Regions from separate parts of the Pseudoalteromonas sp. APM04 genome, predicted to be linked through region 1. Evidence: predicted binding sites of a transcription regulator. Region 1 holds the regulator's gene; the other holds the start of a gene.

Region 1 (3,861 bases):
TGCCGCTGAACCAACAGCGCCAATTTCTGCAAATCAAATTTCGATTAGTGCGGATAAACAAGAGGGTCAACTAAAAGAAAACGTAGGTATCTTCGAAAAAAATGTTGAAATTATTCATGGCGACAGAAAAATTACCGCAGACCGCCTTGAGGTTCACAAGCGTGATGAGCTAGGCGACAACAAGCAATTGTTAATTGCCACAGGTACGCCTGCATATTTTGAAGAAAAACAAGCCGACGGCACAATAATGAGCGCCAGCGCTAATGAAGTTAGATACGATGTCTCAACGCGTTTTTTAACATTAATTGGAGATGCAGAGATATCTCAAGCTGGGCAAAAAATGAATGCTAAAAGCATTACCTACGATATAGAACAGCAGCTTATTAGCGCAGAAAAAGATGAAAGCTCAACTGACCGTGTACACACTATCTTAGTGCCTGTGGAGCCTAAAAAAAATGACAAAGGCCAACCATGAGCACATTAAAAGCAGAGCTACTAGCCAAAAGCTACAAAGGCCGTGAAGTTGTAAAAAATGTGGGCCTAGAAGTTAAAGCTGGCAGTATTGTAGGCTTGCTTGGGCCAAACGGCGCAGGTAAAACAACAACCTTTTACATGATTGTAGGCTTAGTCCCTAGCGACAAAGGCAAAATATCTATCGATGATAACGATATTACGCTTTTACCTATGCACAGTCGTGCTAGATTAGGTATTGGCTACTTACCACAAGAGTCGTCTATATTTAGAAAATTAACAGTGTATCAAAACTTAATGGCTATTTTAGAAACTCGAAAGGAGCTCACTAAACAAGCCAGAGAAGAAACATTAAATAATCTATTGGATGAATTTAGCATTCAACACATTCGCGACAGCAAAGGTATGGCATTATCGGGCGGAGAACGTCGCCGAGTGGAGATTGCACGTGCTTTAGCTGCAGATCCAAAGTTTATTTTGTTAGACGAACCATTTGCCGGTGTTGACCCTATCTCAGTATTAGATATTAAAAAAATTATTGAACACCTAAAAAACCGTGGTATTGGCGTATTAATAACAGACCACAATGTAAGAGAAACCCTTGATGTTTGCGAAAAAGCCTACATTGTTTCTCATGGGGAACTGATTGCTTCTGGTACCCCTGAACACGTATTAAATGATAAAACTGTACGCGATGTATATTTAGGCGAGCAATTTAGGCTGTAACATTTACGCCTTATTTATAAGCATCTGCTAGTATTAATTATAACAACTTAAAAGGATTGTTAGAGATACATGAGGCAATCACTACAGCTGCGCATGGGCCAGCAACTTACAATGACACCTCAGTTGCAACAAGCTATTCGCTTGCTGCAATTGAGTACATTGGATCTTCAGCAAGAAATACAAGAAGCGCTCGACAGCAACCCATTACTTGAGGTTGAGGAGCAAGACTATGCCGATGATCTTGCGGGCAAAAATGAGCAAAAAGCAGATAACGATGAAGTTACAGTAACCGTATCTGCCGATGAAGCCCCTAGCGAGTATGAACAAGACAGTGGTGAAGCGCTTGCTAAAGATACCGTAAGTGACGACATGGCAATGGATGTTAGCTGGGATGAGTATATGAGTGCAGCCCCTGCATCATCTTCAGGCCCAATGCCTGAAGATGAGTCTATATATCAGGGCGCATCAACTGAAACGCTTCACGAATACTTAATGTGGCAATTACAATTAACGCCATTTAGCCCTACAGATGAAGCCATCGCTATTGCTATTGTAGAAGCGGTGGATGATTCAGGCATACTGACACTCAGCTGCGAAGAGATTTTAGAGAGCTTTAATCAAGATAACGACGATGACGTTGAGGTTGAACTTGACGAAATAGAAGCGGTTTTAAAGCGCATTCAGCTATTTGACCCAGTGGGTATTGCGGCACGTAGCTTACAAGAGTGCTTGTGTATTCAGTTAAATCAATTTGATAAAGGCACGCCTTTTATTGATGAAACAAAAATGATTTTAACAGAGCACATTGATTTGTTAGCTGCTCGTGACTACCGTACATTAATGAAAAAAACGAAGCTCAAAGAAGATGAGCTTAAAGAAGTAATGACACTTATTCATACGCTCAACCCTAAGCCTGCAGACACAATAGTACGAGAAGAGTCTGAGTATGTAATACCTGATGTGTCAGTTAAAAAAATTAAAGGCCGCTGGATTGTAGAGTTAAACCCAGACAGCATGCCAAAAATTCGTGTAAACAGCCAATATGCAGCAATGTCACGTACAGTTAAATCAAGCGGCGACAGTCAATTTATTCGCTCACATTTACAAGAAGCTAAATGGTTTATAAAAAGCTTAGAAAGTAGAAATGATACACTTTTAAAAGTAACTAACTGTATTGTTAAACAACAACAGGGCTTTTTTGAACACGGGCCAGAAGCCATGAAACCGATGGTTTTAAATGATGTTGCCGAAATGGTAGAAATGCACGAATCAACAATTTCGCGCGTAACTACGCAAAAGTATATGCACACACCGCGTGGAATATTTGAGCTTAAATACTTTTTCTCAAGCCACGTAAGTACCGAAAATGGTGGAGAATGTTCATCTACGGCAATACGTGCACTTATTAAAAAATTAATCGCAGCAGAAAACTCAGCAAAACCATTGAGTGATAGCAAAATTGCGGATATATTGGCTGAGCAAGGAATTAAAGTAGCGAGACGTACAATCGCAAAATATCGCGAATCTCTTGCTATTCCACCGTCAAATCAGCGAAAGAGCCTGATCTAAGACGCTAAACAAAGAGGGTAATGCTTATGCAACTAAATTTAACTGGTCGTCATGTAGAACTAACTGATTCATTAAGAGACTATATAAATACCAAATTTGCGAAGCTAGAAAGGCACTCTGATCATATTAATAATGTTCATGTCATTCTCGATATAGAAAAATTAAATCAAAAAGCAGAAGCAACTATTCATGTAAGTGGTGCTGAATTATTCGCATCCACTGAACATCAAGATATGTATGCAGCTATTGATTCATTGATTGACAAGCTTGACCGTCAAGTAATTAAACACAAAGAGAAGCTTGCTCGACACTAATATGATGAAATTAAGTTCACTTATATGCCAGGACTGCAGTAAAGCTGCGGTCCTTTTTAATAGTAAAAAAAGAATTTTAGAGTTTATTAGCGAGCTGGCTCACGATAAATTACCGTATTTATCTCAACAGGATATTTTGGGCGCTTTATTAACCCGCGAAAAGCTAGGCAGCACAGGGATAGGCAGAGGTATTGCTATTCCACATGGCCGAATGAGCGGCGCACAAGAACCTTTAGCATTGGTGTTAGTAAGTGAAACACCGATTAATTTTGATGCTATAGACAACCGCCCTGTTGATATTTTTGTTGCACTCATCGTACCTGAAGGCGATAACCAACAGCATTTAAAGACGCTAGCAACGATAGCTGATAAACTAAAAAATAAAGAATTTTGTAAGCAGCTTCGCTGTGCTAAATCGGATGCTGAGTTGTATCAAATTATTGTTGACCAATCGTAACAAATTTAAAGGGTGATTAATGGAGTTGATTATCATAAGTGGCCGTTCTGGTTCTGGTAAGTCGGTTGCTTTACGCGTTGTTGAAGATCTAGGTTATTATTGCGTAGATAACATTCCAGTAAATTTATTACCTTCTTTGGTAAGAAGCGTTTCTGATAACTACGATAAAATTGCCGTTAGTATAGATGTGCGAAATTTACCAAAAGAGCAAGATGAATTTAATCACATCATCGAATACTTACCGGGTTTTACAAAACCAACGCTGTTCTACTTAGACAGTGAAGATCAAACCCTTATTAAACGCTTTTCTGAAACCAGACGCTT
Region 2 (3,861 bases), 500 kb from region 1:
TGGGTGTTTGCTGCACCGAATAAATAACCATGGTTGGGTGATTATTTATATTGCGCTGCGCCGCCAAGTGCTAATTTTTTACCAAGGGTATTAAGCCTAGCTAGCATTTTTGCTTTTCGGTTGGTTGGTTTAACTGCAATTTGTGTGTTTGCTGTTTGGTTTAATGTATTTATTGGGTTCATCACTTGGCTCCGGTTTAGGTCTGTTGAAAACATGCGCATTTTGCATGCAAAGCGTACAAAAATAAAACGATAAAAATTACCTGTGAGGCATTAGTTATTTTTATCTGAAGTAGTGGTTGTTAATAAAATGTTTAATTATATTTTTTCTGTTTTTTAATTTTTATTTCACCCTGATCTTTTTTAGTTTGTTGTTTTAATTGTATTTTTACTGATTTTGTTTTTTATTTATGCATATTCGATTATTTTAAATGGGTAATTATTCAGATTATTTTATTTTGGTTTTTAATTGTTATTTTTGTGGTTTTTTTATAGCAGCTAGTGGTTATGCTTAGTGCATTAAAAATCGTCGTTAATTTGATATTTAAAATAGTAATTGACTTAAAAATACGATTTTTTAATAGTGTGCTTCTCTAATAAATAAAAAGCGCCTGCTATGAGGCAGGCGCTTTAGTGTTAGTTACGTTTAAACGTGTCTAACTGGGGATGGAGCCTCTCAGCTTTTTGCTAAGGGCATAAATTTTGAAGCAAATTGCTTGCTGAATATTTTAGTCTTGCTTAGCCACTAAAAATTGGATGATTAAATCTTTAGTGTGATCAAAAACAGGGGGGCATATGAGTTAAATTTATGTCCATAAAACGCTGCTTTTATCTTTATTGTTTATAACGATAAATAACGAACGCAGTCTATGTTTGTATAAAGCCATAGAGTTGTTTACTTAGGCAAGTACTAACTAGACCAATGGCCCTTATTCTGAGCCGAACAACATAAACGAGAAAAAAGAGACAGAACAGATACAAAAAAGCAGCATTCAATAAAATAAAATGCTGCTGAAGGGATGTTAAATATAGTGAGTTAATTGCGGGTTATTTAACGTGTTTAAAGGTAAATAATTGATAACCTTCTAGCTCAGGAACTAACGTTACTAGCTGCTCTTCTTGTTTTGCAATTTCAGCAAAATTACCGCATAACGAATTAGCTCGTTGCTCTAAGTTGTTCGCGTGTAACTCTACTTTCTCTTCAATTTGTGCGCCCATATTTTCCATGCGTTCTTCGAATGCATCCATATCGCCGCCAGAACCTAATAACTCCGATCCAAGCGCGACCAGGATACTACCCATAGATTGCATGACTGCTGATTCAACGGCTGTTTCTATTTGATTTTCAAACTGATGCTCAAAGTTTTCACCAAATTGGTTAAAACTTTGCTGGCCCATAACAAAGGTGCCTTCTTGATAAAACGTGTTTTCTACTTCTACGCGTATATCGTCCATTAACGATGACATATCGTCTAAGCCATTAATGTTAAATGCATTACCGACTTCTTCTAAAGCAACACCGGCGATTTTTACGCCGTCTAATGCAATATTAGCGACTTCGGGTAGCTGTATACGTAAGCTATCAGAGTATTGAGTAAGAGCTTGGCGTTGTGAGTTATTAAGCGCTACAAACTCACCGTTTACCATTAAATCGCCATTGCTGTTGAATTGCATAGCTTGGTTTTTTGCTGTAAAAATTTCTAGTTCGTTTGGCTTGATGCGAACATCATTTTTAAACTCTACGTCGCATTGATCGTTGCTAAATGAAATTGTTGAATCATTATCGTTGTGTGCCATAGCAACAGGTGTACAGATTAATGCGCTAACTAATAGTAATTTTTTCATGTGATGACTCTATTTTTTGTTGATAACAAATAACTAATAACAAGTTTGGTGCCACTATTTTTTAATCAACAAAAACAATGACTTGCATTTCATGCTAGGTTTAAAGGTCTGTTTGGTTTTTATTATTAGACTATATTTTGGTGAAATTAACCAATGAATATAAATTTATAAAAAAAATTTATCGATACGATAAAAAACTCTCACTTTCCACAATTGCAATTTAGCGCTATTTATTCACATTAATGACATGAAGGCTATTTACTATGGCTTTGTGGCTTTACTTTGATGCTAATTTGCACAGCATATTGGTGTTAAATTTTTTAATTTACCAATTACATTAATTAAAGCGTAATTGGTCTCAAACACTTTATGGAGTGGGTTGTGGGTAAGACATTTAGTTACGATGCGCTAGATGATGATTTTGTTGAAGACGAATACGAAATGGTCGGTCGAAATCAACACGATAAAAATAAGCAAAAGGTTAAGAAAAAGTTGGAAGACTACCTTGAGCAAAAACGCTTGCGCAAAAATCTAGGCGAAGACGACTTAAGCGATTACATCGATTAAATCGCACTAGTATAATTACAATACCAATTAATAACGGCGGCTAGGTGCACAAAAAAGTGCGCTTAAGCGGTTGTTACATTGGCAATAAAGAGGCTATGTGCCTCTTTATTACTTTTTACTGCGTGCTTTTAGCCTTACTTAATGCTTTTTGTATAGTGAGCTCTATCTTTTCTGGCTTAGTAAAAGGGGCATAGCGCTTAATTGGCGTGCCATCGGCTGCAATTAAAAACTTAGTGAAATTCCATTTTATTTTTCGAGTTAAAAACCCCGGTAATGCTGATTTTAAAAATCGAAATACAGGGTGTGCATTTTTACCATTCACATCAACTTTGTCTGTTATTAAAAAGCTGACTCCGTAATTTATTAAGCACCCTTGCTCTATTTGCGACGCATCTCCAGGCTCTTGTTGGCCAAATTGATTGCACGGAAAGCCTATAATCACAAGTCCTTGACTGGCGTACTTTTCATGAAGCGCTTGTAAAGATGCGTACTGGTAGGTAAATCCGCATTTACTTGCAGTATTAACAATGAGTACAACTTTTCCCTCAAAGTCATCAAAGTTAATAGGTTGGCCTTGTAGACTTGTTGCGCTTAATTGATGAAACTTTTGCATGGTGGCTTCTTATTATTGTTGTTAGGCATACTTTAACGCGGTAAAGGTTTCACATAAAGTATAAAGTATACTCGTGACGCGAGATATGTGACCTAACGGCCTTGGTATAGTTTGAGCTAAATTTTGCGTATTGCTTATACCTAATTGCACATCCTTGTCGGTGAAAAATAATAAACAATCCTCAGGCTGATAAAACTTAACTTTAGAGGGTAATAAGCCCTAATTTAAAATTAGAAACAAACCCATACCGGCAAGTGTTGTGTAATAAATGTTATGTGTTTTATAAGCTACAATAATGGCTACAATAGCGGCACTTAAGTAAGGGTTTTGCCAATGCAGGTTTATGCCTTCTTCACCCAAAAATACAATAGGAACCCAAATAGCGGTAAGCACGGCCGGTGCACTAAAGCTTAAAAATTGCTGCATTTTAGGGCCCACTTTAAAAGGCAATGCACGGTGTAAAAATAAATAACGCGTAAAAAACGTAATGCAGGCCATGAGTAAAATAGTGGTCATCATGTTTTAGTGTCCTTTTTCGCTGTTAGCCTTGCCGTTGTATAGCCTGCACTCATTGCTAATAATGCGGAGCACACTAGCCATAATTCAAACCCTGTGCTTTTTAACCACGTAGCAGTAATACCTGCCACAATAACAGTCACTAAAGAGGCGGTATTTTTAATACCTGGAATAACCAAGGCGATAAAAGTAGCTGCAATTGCAAAGTCGAGCCCTAAGTTAGTTAAATCAGGAAGCATAGATCCTGCAACAATGCCTATTAATGTCCATATATTCCATGCGATGTAAAAACTAAAACCTGCACTAAGCGCATAAACTAAA

The links. The regulator sigma-54, encoded in region 1, starts transcription at its own class of promoters, with help from an activator protein. The targets are predictions, from matches to a motif close to GTTGGCACGNNNNTNGNNT.
Region 2: a site for sigma-54 is predicted at 1,882-1,900, ahead of MTP24_RS00305 (YggN family protein). Genes of this name have one in related genera too.

Annotation. Positions count from the first base shown of each region.
Region 1 is NZ_CP094441.1:560,854-564,714, reverse strand. Features, by position in the region: gene lptA (lipopolysaccharide transport periplasmic protein LptA) at 1-475, shown strand, start outside; gene lptB (LPS export ABC transporter ATP-binding protein) at 472-1,197, shown strand; gene MTP24_RS02630 (RNA polymerase factor sigma-54) at 1,267-2,766, shown strand; gene hpf (ribosome hibernation promoting factor) at 2,793-3,080, shown strand; gene ptsN (PTS IIA-like nitrogen regulatory protein PtsN) at 3,085-3,537, shown strand; gene rapZ (RNase adapter RapZ) at 3,557-3,861, shown strand, end outside.
Region 2 is NZ_CP094441.1:57,626-61,486, forward strand. Features, by position in the region: gene MTP24_RS00300 (hypothetical protein) at 42-182, opposite strand; gene MTP24_RS00305 (YggN family protein) at 1,047-1,844, opposite strand; gene MTP24_RS00310 (hypothetical protein) at 2,226-2,411, shown strand; gene MTP24_RS00315 (glutathione peroxidase) at 2,527-3,024, opposite strand; gene MTP24_RS00320 (AzlD domain-containing protein) at 3,244-3,543, opposite strand; gene MTP24_RS00325 (AzlC family ABC transporter permease) at 3,540-3,861, opposite strand, start outside.